2 regions of the Nocardioides sp. Leaf307 genome follow, and region 2 is predicted to be linked to the other one. Evidence: riboswitches for the same ligand, from Rfam matches in the RefSeq annotation. Region 2 holds a riboswitch; the other holds the start of a gene.
The links. Region 2 has a riboswitch for thiamine pyrophosphate ahead of ASF50_RS17020 (thiamine ABC transporter substrate binding subunit). Riboswitches for the same ligand answer to the same signal wherever they lie in the genome.

Region 1 (7,116 bases), on a different contig from region 2:
TGTAGGGAAGCACGGTGAAGCCGGAGCGCACCAGCGTCCCGGCGGCCTCGAGCAGCTCGACGGGGTCGGGCATCAGCGTGGCCTCGTCGCCGACGACCTCGAGCTTGACCCAGTCGGTGCCGAGCGCCTCGCGGGCCAGCTCCGCGGTGAGCACGGCCTCGCGGGCGGTGGTGCAGCCGGCGGTGTTGGGCAGCACCCGCACGCCGGCGCGGTCGAGCACGTCGAGCACCCCGCCGGGGCCCCGGGCGCCGGTGCGCCGCATGCTCACCGTGACCAGGCCGGGGCGGGCGGCCGCCAGCACGGCGGGCAGCAGCGCCAACGAGGGCAGGCCGCCGGTGCCGAGCAGGAGTCGGGAGGCGAGCGCGACGCCACCGACCACGAGGTCGTCGTCGGCGCTCATCCGCCCTGCACCGCCGTCACGACCTCGACCACGTCGCCGTCGGCGAGGCGCCGGTCCGCCAGCTGCGCACGGGGCACGACGACGCCGTTGAGGGCGACCGCGCAGCCGCGCCCGGCGCCGGTGGGGGCCAGCAGCTCGGCCAGCGTGGTGGTGTCGTCGAGGCTGCGCGCCTCGCCGTTGAGCACGACGTGGGTCATGGGCGGTCTCCGTCCGGGTGGAGGTGTGCTGGGGCGGTCGGGTGGGGGTGTGCCGGGGCGGTCGGGTGGCGGTGCGGTGGCGCGGGCGGCGGATCGAGGCGGCGCCGATCGAGGCGGCGCGGGTCGAGGCGGCGCGGGTCGAGGGCGGGCTCGACGTGGCCGTGGTCGAGGTGGTCGGCCACCAGCGCGGCCACGAGCGGGGCGAGCAGCACGCCGTGGCGGAAGAGACCGACGGCCAGCACGGTGTCGCCGTCGGGGCCCCTGTCGCCGACGGTGGCCGTGTCGCGGGCTCCCGGCGTCTCGCGCCCGCCGGTGCCCGTGTCGTGGCCGCCGTCGGCCCGACCCGCGGACCAGCGCGGCCCGGCCGGCCCCACGAGCGGCAGGTTGTCGGCCGTGGCCGGACGGTCGCGGGCGGTCGCCTCGAGCAGCTCGGCGCGGTCGAGCCCGGGCAGCAGCCGGCAGGCGGCCTCGAGCAGGCGGCGCACCCCGCCGGCGGTGACCACCGGGGGCGCGTCGTGCTCCTCGCTGGTCGCGCCGACGACCACCTCGCCGTCGGCGCGGGGCACGACGTAGACGGGCTCGCCGTGGACCCACCCGCGCACGGTGCGCTCGGGCGGGTCGTCGCTGCGCAGCCGCAGGACCTCCCCGCGCACGCCGCGCACCAGTCCGGTCGCGGCGATCCCGGTCGCGACCACCGTGCGGTCGACCGGGGCCCCCGACGGGGCCGGGAGGAGGCGGGCGCGGTGCCGGTCGAGCAGGGCGGCCACGACCTCGCGCGGGGCGACGCTGCCCTCGTCGGGCAGCAGGGCGGCTCCGGCGACGCCGGCGCCGAGGCGCGGCTCGAGGCTGCGGGCGGCCCGTCCGCCCACGACGTCGACGGGCCGGCCCAGGCGGGCCAGCAGCGCGGCCTGGCGCTCGACCAGCTGGAGGTCGGCGTCGTCACGACCGACGAGGAGCGTGCCGCCCGGGCGCAGCGCGACACCCCAGCGGCGGGCGGCGAACGGCCACAGCGCGAGGCTGCGCAGGCCCAGGTCGAGCAGCGCCTCCTCGCCGTGCCACACCTCGGCGGTGGGCGCGAGCATCCCCGCGGCGGCGTAGGACGCACCGCCACCGGGGGCCGGGTCGACGACCTCGACCTCGTGGCCGCGCCGCACCAGCTCGTCGGTGCAGGCCAGGCCGACGACCCCCGCGCCGAGCACCCGCACGCGCACGGCTCAGCCCCTCCGGGCCGAGCGGGGCGGAGCCCCGGCGCACCCCCTTGTCGGGGGACTCGACGGAGCGCTCGACGGCGGGCTCGGACGACGGGTGGTGGGACGTGACGACAGCACGGCTGCTCCTCGCTTCCTTCGCCGGCATGACCCGGATCAGGTTCGACGGTCGGAGCGGCTCAGCTCCCTCTCAGCTCGCTGCCGCGAGCTCCCGTGGTGGACGCCGTCGACCGTAGCAGCCGCTCCGGGCGCCTTCCAGGGGTCGACCGCGGAGCGGGGTCCTGCCCCACGGGGGCGCGCCCAGGCGTAGCCTTGCGGCCCGTGGCCAGCGAACCCGACTTCCGGTACTCCGACCTCCTCCCCACCGGCAAGGACGACACGCCCTACCGGTTGGTGACCGACGAGGGGGTCTCCACCTTCGAGGCCGGCGGGCGCACCTTCCTCCAGGTCGAGCCGGAGGCGATCCGGCGGCTGACCGCCGAGGCGATGCACGACATCAGCCACTACCTGCGCCCGGCCCACCTGGCCCAGCTGCGGAAGATCATCGACGACCCCGAGGCCTCCGGCAACGACCGCTTCGTGGCGCTCGACCTGCTCAAGAACGTCAACATCTCCGCCGGCGGCGTCCTGCCGATGTGCCAGGACACCGGCACCGCCATCGTCATGGGCAAGAAGTCCGAGGGCGTGCTCACCGGCGCCGACGACGGCGAGGCCATCAGCCGGGGCGTCTTCGACGCCTACACCCGGCTCAACCTGCGCTACTCCCAGCTGGCCCCGCTGACCACCTACGAGGAGAAGAACACCGGCAGCAACCTGCCGGCCCAGATCGAGCTCTACTCCACGCCCGCCGCCGACGGCTCGCCGGAGTACAAGTTCCTCTTCATGGCCAAGGGCGGTGGGTCGGCCAACAAGTCGTTCCTCTTCCAGGAGACCAAGGCGATCCTCAACCCGAAGCGGATGCTGGAGTTCCTCGACGAGAAGATCCGCTCCCTCGGCACCGCCGCGTGCCCGCCGTACCACCTCGCCGTGGTCATCGGCGGCACGAGCGCGGAGTTCGCGCTCAAGACCGCCAAGTACGCCTCGGCGCACTACCTCGACAACCTGCCCACCGAGGGCTCGATGAGCGCCCACGGCTTCCGCGACCTCGAGCTGGAGGAGCAGGTCTTCGAGCTGACCCAGTCCTTCGGGATCGGCGCGCAGTTCGGCGGCAAGTACTTCTGCCACGACGTGCGGGTCGTGCGCCTGCCGCGCCACGGCGCCTCGTGCCCGGTCGCGATCGCCGTCTCCTGCTCGGCCGACCGCCAGGCGCTGGGCAAGATCACCGCCGAGGGCGTCTTCCTCGAGCAGCTGGAGACCGACCCCGCGCAGTACCTCCCCGAGCCGGAGGTGCAGGACCTCGTCGGCGCCGGCGACGTCGTGCGCATCGACCTGACCCGCCCGATGGACGAGATCCTCGCCGAGCTCACCCGCCACCCGGTCAAGACCCGCCTCTCGCTCACCGGCCCGCTGGTGGTCGCCCGCGACATCGCGCACGCCAAGATCCAGGAGCGCCTCGACGCCGGCGAGGAGATGCCGCAGTACCTCCAGGACCACCCGGTCTACTACGCCGGCCCCGCCAAGACCCCCGACGGCATGGCGTCCGGCTCCTTCGGCCCCACCACCGCCGGGCGGATGGACTCCTACGTGCGGTCCTTCCAGGCCGCCGGCGGCTCGAAGGTGATGCTGGCCAAGGGCAACCGCTCGAAGCAGGTCACCGAGTCGTGCGAGGCCCACGGCGGCTTCTACCTCGGCTCCATCGGCGGACCCGCCGCCCGGCTGGCCCAGGACTGCATCACCTCGGTGGAGGTGCTGGAGTACGCCGAGCTCGGCATGGAGGCGGTGTGGAAGATCGAGGTCGAGGACTTCCCGGCCTTCATCGTCGTCGACGACAAGGGCAACGACTTCTTCACCGACCCCTCCGGCGCCGTCACGGTGCCGCTGAGCGCGCTGGGCGCCGGCCTGCGGGTGCGCTCGCAGGAGTAGCCCTACCCCGCGACGCACGACGCCCCCGCACCGGTCCGGTGCGGGGGCGTCGTGCGTCGCAGGGTCCGGTCAGGTACGTCGGGCGCCGGCGTTGGGGTTGGCGTTGGGCCCCGCAGGACCCTCGTCGACGGATCCGCTCTCGGCGTCGGGGGCGCCGGCGACGGCCTGGTCGGGCATGATCGGGTCGCCCGCGTCCTCGAGGTTGCCGACCTCGGAGAGCTGGCCGTCCTGGTCGCCGGGACCGGGGCGCTCGTGGGCGTTGTCCTTCTCCGCGGCGCGCTCCGGGTCGTGCTCGGTGTAGAGCTTCGAGCCGGCGGCGTCGGGCTTCGGCGTCGCGTGCTGGGATCCCTGGCCGGTGCCGGCCTCGTGGTCGCTCATCGGTCCTCCTCGCGGTCGGCGGGTCCGACCGTCTCGAACGTACTGCGCCGCCGGCCCGGCCCCGAGCCCACCGGGGGTCCCGGGGCCGATCCGGTCCCAAAGGGTGGGCGGGCCGGGTGGGCCGGTCAGGCCGCGACGGGCTCGCGGCGCGCTCCCCGGCCGGCGAGCACGTGGTCGAGGGCGAGGCGCCCCGGCACGACGCCGAGCACGAGCGCGCCGAGCCCCAGCGCGGCCACGAGCTCCCAGCCGCCCTCGGCGGCGAAGAGACCGCTGCCGCGGTGCACGAACCACCACGCGCCGGCCATCGTGGCCGCCACCAGCAGGCCGGCGACCGGCGTGAGCAGCCCGAGCACGAGCAGGACGCCGCCGCCGAGCTCGGCCACGACCGCGAAGACGGCCGCGGCCGTGGGGGCGGGGATGCCCAGCTGGGCGAAGCCGTCGGCCGTGGCGCCCACGCCCTGGTCGACGAGCTTCTGCCAGCCGTGGGCGATCAGCACGGCGCCGAGCAGCAGGCGGGCGAGCAGGAGCACGACGTCCTGCGCGGCGGGGGGCAGACGGTTCCCGAGAACGGTCGACACGGGGGTTCCTCCAGAGGGGGCGACGGGGGTCGGTAGTTGACGCTTCCACCACCGTAGGGAGCCCGGCTGAGAGCGACCTGAGCCCCGCGTGACGGCCGTGTGACGCCCGGGTGACGTCGCGTCCCGCGATGGGCGAGGATGACGGGGTGCAGCCCGGAGCCGGTCCCGTCGAGGTCCACCACGTCGAGGTCGCCCGCGCCGAGAGCGCGCGCGGCGAGCTGGTGCTGCGCGAGCGCCGCGGTGACGACGGCTCGCGGGCGCTGGAGCTGCGCGCCAACGGCGTCTTCGTCATGGACACCGTGGAGGTGCACACCGAGCGGGCGCTGGCCCGTGCCGCGCTGGAGCTGTGCGACGACCCCCGAGACGTCGTCGTCGGTGGTCTGGGCCTGGGCTACACGATGCACGAGGTGCTGGCCGACCCCCGGGTCGAGCGCTGCGCCGTGGTCGAGGTCGAGGAGGCGCTGGTCGCCTGGATGCGCGACGGCACCGTGCCGCACGGCCCCGCGCTGATGGCCGACGCCCGGGCCCGCGTGGTGGTGGCCGACGTCGCGGTCGCCCTCGCCGAGGCGCGCCCCGCGTCGTACGACCTGCTGCTGCTCGACGTCGACAACGGACCCGACCACCTCGTGCACGACGCCAACGCCTCGCTCTACCAGGCGCCGTTCCTCGACCGGGCCCGCAGCGTGCTGCGCCCCGGCGGGGTGCTGGTGGTGTGGTCGGCCGACGCCTCCCCACGCCTGGAGGAGACGATGCGCGCGGTGCTCGGCGAGGTCGAGGCGCGCCCCTTCCCCGTGCGCCTGCAGGAGCGCGAGGAGACGTACTGGCTCTACGTCTCGCGGGTACCGTCCCAGGTGTGAGCGACTCCGACCTCCCCACCGGTTCCCCGACCCGCACCTCCCCCGCGTCCGACGGCCCACCGACGCGGGTCGAGCACGACAGCATGGGCGAGGTGGAGGTGCCGCGCGACGCGCTGTGGCGGGCCCAGACCCAGCGTGCGGTGGAGAACTTCCCGATCAGCGGCACGCCGATCGAGCCGCGGCTGGTCGCGGCCATCGGCCAGGTCAAGGCGGCCGCGGCGCGCGCCAACGCCGCGCTGGGCATCCTGCCCGAGGAGCAGGCCGCCGCCATCGCGGCCGCCGCCGACGAGGTCGCCGCCGGCGCCCACGTCGAGGCCTTCCCCGTCGACGTCTTCCAGACCGGCTCCGGCACCAGCTCCAACATGAACGCCAACGAGGTGATCGCCTCGCTGGCCGCCCGCGCGGGCGTCGAGGTGCACCCCAACGACCACGTCAACGCCAGCCAGTCGAGCAACGACACCTTCCCGACCGCGATCCACGTGGCGGCCACCCTGGCCGTCACCGAGGACCTGCTGCCCGCCCTCGACGTGCTGGCCTCCTCCCTGGAGGCCAAGGCCGAGCAGTTCGCCGGGCTGGTGAAGTCGGGGCGCACCCACCTCATGGACGCCACCCCGGTGATGCTCGGCCAGGAGCTCGGCGGCTACGCCGCCACGGTGCGCTACGCCGCGGAGCGGCTGGAGTCGGTGCTCCCCCGGGTGCGCGAGCTGCCGCTGGGCGGCACGGCCGTCGGCACCGGCATCAACACCCCGCGGGGCTTCCCGCAGCGCGCCATCGCGCTGCTCGGCGAGCAGACCGGGCAGCCCTTCACCGAGGCCCGCGACCACTTCGAGGCCCAGGGCACCCGCGACTCCCTCGTCGAGCTCTCCGGGGTGCTGCGCACCTACGCCGTGGGCCTGACCAAGATCTGCAACGACCTGCGCTGGATGTCCTCGGGGCCCACCACGGGTCTGGCGGAGATCCACCTGCCCGACCTCCAGCCCGGCTCGAGCATCATGCCCGGCAAGGTCAACCCGGTCCTGCCCGAGGCCACGCTCATGGTCTGCGCCCAGGTCATCGGCAACGACACCACCGTCACCGTGGCCGGCGCCAGCGGCTCCTTCGAGCTCAACGTCGCGATGCCGGTGATCGCGCGCAACCTGCTGGAGTCGGTGCGCCTGCTCGCCACCTCCTCGACCCTGCTGGCGCGTCGCTGCGTCGACGGCGTCACCGCCGACGCCGGGCGCATGCGTGGCTACGCCGAGTCCTCGCCCTCCGTGGTGACCCCGCTCAACAAGCACATCGGCTACGAGGCCGCCGCGACGGTCGCCAAGCGGGCCCTCGCCGACGGCGCCACCATCCGCGAGACCGTCGTCGCGATGGGCTTCCTCGAGCGCGGCGAGCTCACCGAGGCCCAGCTCGACGAGGCCCTCGACGTGGAGTCGATGACGCACCCCTGAGCCCGGCGGGCGAGCCCGCCGGGCGCGGGTCAGCCCAGCT
Region 2 (7,116 bases):
GATCCTCGACACCACCTACCGCGTCGAGGAGCTCGCGGCCGCCGTGTCGCGGCTGGTGACGCGTGACGGGGTGGAGGCCCTGTCGCTGCGCCGGATCGCGGCCGAGGCCGACCTCAGCCCGAGCACCGTGCTGCACCACCTCGGCGGACGGGAGCGGCTGATGCAGCTGATGTGCGTCCGGGCCTGGGCCGGTGTGCGAGCGACCAGCGACCTCGGCGGCAGGGGCCGGGGCGACGGTCCCCTCGCGACGCTGCTGCCCCACGGTGAGGAGGGCCACCGGGCGGTCAGAGTGTGGCTGGCCCTCTGCGAGCTTGCCCGGGCTGACGACGCCCTCGCCGCGGCGGTCGCGCAGGCCCGGACCCAGGAGCGCCACTGGATCCGACACCTGACCGGCCTCGACGACGAGGTCGCCCTCGACGTGCTCCAGGGTCTGGTCGACGGGCTCCGGGTCGCGCTCTGCGACCGGCAGGAACCGTGGTCGCCGCAGCGGGCGCTCGACGCCCTCGGCTGGGCCACCATCGCGCTCCTGCGCCAGCACGGGCCGGTCCGCGAGCCACGCCGACCCGCGGACCCCGGCCAGGCCGACAACCCCGGGCCCACCGACCGAAGGTCCCACGATTCCGGACCCAGCGGCCCCGGACCCAGCGGCCCCGGACCCAGGGACCCCGGACCCAGCGGCCCCGGACTAAGGAACCCCGGACCCAGCGGCCCCGGACTCAGGGACCCCGGACCCAGCGGCCGCGGACCCAGCGGCCGCGGACCCAGCGGCCGCGGACCCAGCGACTCCGAGCCCAGCGGTCAGTAACCGGCCGGCTTGCCCGCCTTCTCCAGCCAGGTGCGGAAGAGCGGCGACAGCTCGCGACCGGAGACCCGCTCCGCGAGCCGCACGAGCTGCGCGGTGCGCACGCTGCCGTCCTCGTTGCGCTGCGCCCACAGCCGCACGATCCGGAAGAAGTCGTCGCCGCCGACCTCCTTGCGCAGCGCGTGCAGCGTCATCGCCCCGCGGTTGTAGACCGGGCTGCCGAAGAGGTCGGCGGCGTCGGTGAACTCGGTGGGCGCCGGGCGCCACAGGGCACCCGAGGCCGGGGTGGCGTACAGGTCGTCGAAGTGCTCCTGGGCGGTGTCACCGCCGTGGCGGGCGTCCCAGAGCCACTCGGCGTAGGTCGCGAAGCCCTCGGCCAGCCAGATGTCGTGCCAGTCGACCAGGGTCACGGAGTCGCCGAACCACTGGTGCGCGGTCTCGTGGACGAGCGCGCCGTCGGCGGCGCCGACCGAGGGGTAGAACGGGCGGGTCTGGGTCTCCAGCGCGTAGCCCACGTCGGCGTCGTCGACGACCAGCCCGGCGGCGTCGAAGGGGTAGGGGCCGAAGAGCCTCTCCTGGAAGGCGATCACCTTCGGCAGCAGCCGCCGCGCCGCAGCGGCGTCGCCGCCGGTCACGTCGGTGAAGGACCAGATCGGGATCGTGCGGCCGTCGACCGACTCGGTCTGCGACTCGAAGACGTCGAACTGCCCGATCGAGACCATGGCCAGGTAGGTCGCCATCGGGTCGTCGGCCCGCCAGGTCCACGTGGTGGTGAGGCCCTCGTCGCGCTGGGAGACGAGCACGCCGTTGGCGGTGGCCTCGTAGCCGGTGGGCACGGTGAGGCGGAAGGTGTAGCGCGCCTTGTCGCCGGGGGTGTTGTTGGAGGGGATCCAGGTCATCGTGCCGACCGGCTCGCCCAGGGCGGTGGCGCCGTCGGCCGTGCGGACCCAGCCCTCGGTGGACCCGTCCGGGTCGATGTGCTCCTGCGGCTCGCCGCCGTAGTCGACGCGCACCGTGAAGCGCCCCCGGTCGAGCCCGCCGTCGGGGCGCACCGTGAGCTCGTGGTCGTCGCGCGAGAAGGCGGCCTCCTCGCCGTCGACCAGCACCCGCGACACGTCGAGCCCCTCGAGGTCGAGGTCGAAGCGGCCGACGTCGCGCGCCGCGACGGCGACGATCCGCGTCGTGGCGGTGAGTCGGTTGGTCACGGGCGTGTAGTCGAGCGACACGTCGTAGGACCGCACCTCGTAGCGCGCGTCGCCCTGCCGCGGGAAGAGCGTGTCGCCGCCCGCCCCGGCCTCGCTGCCGGCCTGGGCCGCGTACGCCGCCGGGGGCGCGAGCGCCACCACCCCGGTCGAGGCGAGCGCGAGGGTGGCCAGGGAGAGTCCGAGTCGTCGCAGCACGCCTGGGACCCTACGCCCGCCCGACCCCGCCCCGCGCGACCCCGGTGGTTGAGGAGGGAGCGCCAGCGACCGTCTCGAAACCCGCGCGACCCCCGCGGCCCCCGCGACCCCACGACCCCCGCGACGCCCGCGACCCCGCAGGCCACGCCGGGACCTCTCAGCCGCGCCGCCGCATCGGCACGTGGGGGATGCCGTCCTCCAGGAACTCCGGCCCGTCGACGGCGAAGCCGAAGCCGGCGTACCAGCCCGCCAGCGGCGCCTGGGCGTCGAGCACGACGTCACGGCGCACCCCGCTCTCGCCCCCGTCGCCGTCGCCGTCGCCGTCGCCGTCGCACAACGCCACGCAGGCCCCCATCAGCGTGCCGCTGAGGCCCCGCCCGCGGCCCGAGGGGTGCAGCACGACCCGGCCGATGCGCCACGTGTCGCCGTCGTCGAGCACCCGGGCGTAGCCCAGCACCGGCACCTCGTCGGGCCGCTCGGGGTCGGGGAGCACGACGTGGCGGGTGCCGGGCTCGGTGTCGCGGCCGTCGAGGTCGGGGTAGGGGCAGTCCTGCTCGACCACGAAGACCTCCTGCCGCAGCCGCCACACGGCGTAGGCGACCGCCGGCGCGAGCCCCGCGAAGTCGCTGGACCACACCCCCGTGCCGTCCACCGGGCCGCCCGCCGAACCGCTCACCGGTCCGCTCATCGGGCCGACCCCCGCAGGAAGGCCTCGACGGTGCGCCGGGCCCGGCGCGCCTCGGGGATGAGCGGCAGGATCGGGTAGACGTGGATGAGGTCGGGCTCCTCGACGTAGGTGAGGTCCCACCCGGCCTCGGCGGCCCGCCGCGCCAGCAGCCGTACGCCGGGGACGAGCAGGTCGCGCGTGCCGCAGAGCACCAGCGCCGGCGGCAGGCCGGCGAGGTCGCCCAGCGCCGGGGAGACCTCGGGACGGGCCAGGTCGTCGGGGGAGCCGGCCCACCACGCGGCGTAGGCGTGCAGCTTGGACTCGAAGAGCCACGGGTCGCGCGCCGCGAACCACCGCGTCGCGGGCGTGGAGGTGGTGAGGTCGACCCAGGGCGAGAGCAGCAGCAGCCGCTCCAGCGACCCCGCCGGGTCGAGACCGCGGTCGCGCACGCTCTGGGCCACGGCCAGCGCGATGCCGCCGCCGGCGGAGTCGCCGCCCAGCAGCACCGGGCCGTGGGCGCAGGCGCGCGCGACGACGTCGACGAGCCGGTCGTGGGAGTCGGCCCAGGTGCTGCCCGGGGCCAGCGGGTAGTCGGGCAGCACGACCCGCACCCCGAGCCGGCGGGCGAGCGCGGCGGCGTAGCGCACGTGGAAGGGGTCGATGCCGGCGACGTAGGCGCCGCCGTGCATCCACACCAGGGTCCGCTCGGGCTCGACCCCGCGTGGGGCGAGCACGTGCACGTCGAAGCCGGCGGAGGAGTCGGTGACCAGGGTGAAGCGCCGCGCGAAGCCGGGCACCAGCCCCGTCGCCAGCCCGGGCGCGCGGCCTGCCTGCCCCTCGAGCACGCGCTCGCGCTCCTCGGGCAGCGAGCTCAGCTCGCCGGCCCGGCGCAGTCGGGGGATGAGGGTCGCGAGGAGCTGGTGGCGGAGGCTCGGCACGCCGGAAGCCTCTCAGACCCCGCCAGCCGCACCCACCGGGCGGGCGCCGGGTGGCCACGGCCCGGCGGCCGACCGTGCCGGAGCGGCCGGCGACCTACACTGGCCGCAGAAGACAGGGGAGCACGACCGGCCACCGGTGGCGTGCTGAGAGTGCGGACGACGAGTCGCGTCGTACCGCAGACCCTCCGAACCTGCTCCGGTTAGCACCGGCGAAGGGAGTCCACATGAGGCGTGCGCGCGCACTCACCGTCCTGACCACCGCGGTGGTCCTCGGCCTCACCCCGGCCTGCTCGCTGGTCGGCAGCGGCGACGACGACCCGACCGCCGCCGACACGGGCGGTGCGGGCTCCTCCACCGGCGCCGGCGGCACCGAGGGGGCCACCGGCGACGGCAGCGAGGTCGTGCTGGTCACCCACGAGTCGTTCGTCCTGCCCCAGAAGGTCGAGCGGGCCTTCGAGCAGCAGTCGGGCTACGACCTCGTGGTCCGCGCCTCCGGTGACGCCGGCAGCCTCACCAACAAGCTGGTCCTGACCAAGGACTCCCCGACCGGCGACGTGGCCTTCGGCGTCGACAACACCTTCGCCTCCCGCGCGCTGGAGGAGGGCGTCTTCGCCCCCTACGCCTTCGACGCCCCCGCCGGGGTCTCCGACTACGCCGTGCCCGGCGACGACGACGGGGCGCTGACCGCGGTCGACAACGGCAACGTGTGCGTCAACGTCGACGAGACGTGGTTCGCCGAGCGCGACCTCGAGCCGCCGGCCTCGCTCGACGACCTCACCGACCCCGCCTACCGCGACCTGCTCGTGGTGCCCGGGGCCACGACCAGCTCCCCGGGCCTGGCGTTCCTGCTGGCCACGATCGCGGAGTACGGCGAGGACTGGCCCGACTACTGGGCCGACCTCATGGACAACGGCGCCAAGCTCGTCGACGGCTGGTCGGACGCCTACCAGACCGACTTCACCCAGGGCGGCGGTTCCGGCGACCGCCCGGTCGTCGTCTCCTACGACTCCTCCCCGGCCTTCACCCTCGCCGACGACGGCTCGTCGACCACCCGGGCGCTGCTCGACACCTGCTTCCAGCAGGTCGAGTACGTCGGGGTCCTGGCGGGCGCGGAGAACGTGGCCGGGGCCGAGGCGCTGGTGCGCTTCATGACCGGGCCGGAGGTGCAGGCCGCGCTGCCGGAGTCGATGTACGTCTTCCCGGTGGTCGAGGGCACCGAGCTGCCGACCGACTGGGCGCGGCACGCCGAGCGCCCCACCGACCCCTACGAGGTCGACCCCGCCGAGATCGCCACCGAGCGCGCCACGTGGCTGCAGGAGTGGACGGACGTCGTCACCCGGTGAGGCGGGCGCTGACCCTGCTGGCGCTCGCGGCGCTGCCGGTGGCGGTGCTGGCGGTCTTCTTCGTGCTGCCGGTGAGCGGCATGCTCGCACGCGGCTTCGTCGTCGACGGCGTGCTCGACCCGGGTGCCGTGCTCGAGGTGCTGGGCCGCGAGCGGGTGCACCGGGTGCTGTGGTTCACCGTCTGGTCGGCGACGGTGGCCACGGCGCTGTCGGTGCTGCTGGGCCTGCCGGCCGCCTTCGCCCTGCACCGCCTCGACTTCCCGCTGCGCCGCGTGGTGCGCGCCGCGCTGCTCGTGCCCTTCGTGCTGCCGACCGTGGTCGTCGGCATCGCCTTCCGCCAGCTGCTGGGCGAGGCGGGCCCGCTGGCCTTCCTCGGCCTCGACGGCAGCCCGGTGGCGATCGTCGCGGGCCTGGTCTTCTTCAACGTCGCCGTGGTCATCCGCGGCGTGGGCGCGGCGTGGGAGTCGCTCGACCCGCGCCCGGGCGAGGCGGCGGCGGCGCTGGGTGCGAGCCCGCTGCAGGTGCTGCGCACCGTGACCCTGCCGGCGCTGCGCCCGGCGATCGTGTCGTCGGCCAGCGTGGTCTTCCTCTTCTGCGCCACCGCCTTCGGCGTCGTGCTGACCCTGGGCGGGCTGCGCTACTCCTCGGTGGAGACCGAGATCTACCTGCTCACCACCAACCTGCTCGACCTCCAGGCGGCCGCGGCCCTGTCGATCCTCCAGCTCGTGGCGGTCACCGCGCTGCTGCTGGTGGCCGCGCGGCTGCGGGCGGTGCCCGACCCGACGCTGGCGCGCGTCGTGCCCCGCCCGCGCCGCCCCCGCCGCGGCGACCTCCCCCAGCTGGGCGCCACCGCGCTGCTGCTCGTGGTGGTCGCCGCGCCCGTGGCGGTGCTGGTGAGCGGCTCGCTGCGCGTCGACGACGCCTGGAGCCTGGGCAACTACCGCGCCCTGCGCACCCCCGGCGAGGGCGGCGCCCTGCTGGTGCCGGTGACCGACGCGCTGCTCACCTCGCTGCGCACCGCGGTCGACGCGACCTGGATGTCGCTGACCCTGGGCCTGCTGGTGGCCGTCGTGGTCACCCGGGGCTCCCGCGGGCGGGCCGAGCGGCGGGTGCGCGCGGCCCTCGACGGCTTCTTCATGCTGCCCCTGGGCGTCTCGGCGGTGACGCTCGGCTTCGGCTTCCTCATCACCCTCGACTCCCCGCCGCTCGACCTGCGCGACTCCCCGCTGCTGGTGCCGGTGGCCCAGGCGCTGGTGGCGCTGCCGCTGGTCGTGCGCACGATCGCCCCCGTGCTCGGCGGCGTCGACGACCGGCAGCGCCAGGCGGCCGCCTCGCTGGGCGCCGGGGCCTGGCGCACCGTGCTCACCGTCGACCTGCCGGTGGTGTGGCGCCCCCTGCTGGCCGCCGCCGGCTTCGCCTTCGCGGTGTCGCTGGGGGAGTTCGGGGCCACCTCCTTCCTCGCGCGCGAGGAGTCCCCGACCCTGCCGGTGGTCATCTACCGCCTCATCGGCAGCCCCGGAGCGATGAACTACGGCATGGCCCTGGCCGCCTCCGTGGTGCTGGCCGCGGCCACCGCCGGTGTGATGCTGGCCGTCGAGCGGCTGCGCGTGCCGTCGCTGGGGGCCCTGTGACCGGCCCTGTGACCGGCCCCGTGACCGGCCCGACGACAGGAGGAGCGCGATGCTCGCGCTGAGCGACGTCTCGGTGTCCTACGACGGCCGCCCGGCCGTCAGCGGGGTCGACCTCGACCTCCCCGACGGCCAGGTGCTCGCCGTGCTGGGCCCCTCGGGGTGCGGCAAGTCGACGCTGCTGCGCGCGGTGGCCGGCCTCGAGCCCGCGACGGGCCGGATCGCGTGGGACGGCGACGACCTGGCCCGCGTGCCGACCCACAGGCGGGGCTTCGCGCTGATGTTCCAGGACGGGCAGCTCTTCGGCCACCTCACCGTCGGGCGCAACGTGGGCTACG

Region 1: linked by a shared signal. The riboswitch ahead of ASF50_RS13120 (FAD-dependent oxidoreductase) and the one ahead of ASF50_RS17020 (thiamine ABC transporter substrate binding subunit) in region 2 are both predicted to bind thiamine pyrophosphate.

What each region holds. Positions count from the first base shown of each region.
Region 1 covers NZ_LMNY01000002.1:841,680-848,795, forward strand. Annotated here, with positions in the region: gene ASF50_RS13110 (thiazole synthase) at 1-400, opposite strand, end outside; gene thiS (sulfur carrier protein ThiS) at 397-597, opposite strand; gene ASF50_RS13120 (FAD-dependent oxidoreductase) at 594-1,808, opposite strand; TPP riboswitch at 1,921-2,030, opposite strand; gene ASF50_RS13125 (fumarate hydratase) at 2,127-3,827, shown strand; gene ASF50_RS13130 (hypothetical protein) at 3,897-4,205, opposite strand; gene ASF50_RS13135 (DoxX family protein) at 4,331-4,783, opposite strand; gene ASF50_RS13140 (hypothetical protein) at 4,930-5,640, shown strand; gene ASF50_RS13145 (class II fumarate hydratase) at 5,637-7,076, shown strand; gene ASF50_RS13150 (aldehyde dehydrogenase) at 7,106-7,116, opposite strand, start outside.
Region 2 covers NZ_LMNY01000003.1:466,890-474,005, forward strand. Annotated here, with positions in the region: gene ASF50_RS19175 (TetR/AcrR family transcriptional regulator) at 1-805, shown strand, start outside; gene ASF50_RS17005 (M1 family metallopeptidase) at 799-2,202, opposite strand; gene ASF50_RS17010 (GNAT family N-acetyltransferase) at 2,360-2,878, opposite strand; gene ASF50_RS17015 (alpha/beta hydrolase) at 2,887-3,807, opposite strand; TPP riboswitch at 3,912-4,042, shown strand; gene ASF50_RS17020 (thiamine ABC transporter substrate binding subunit) at 4,032-5,150, shown strand; gene ASF50_RS17025 (ABC transporter permease) at 5,147-6,781, shown strand; gene ASF50_RS17030 (ABC transporter ATP-binding protein) at 6,831-7,116, shown strand, end outside.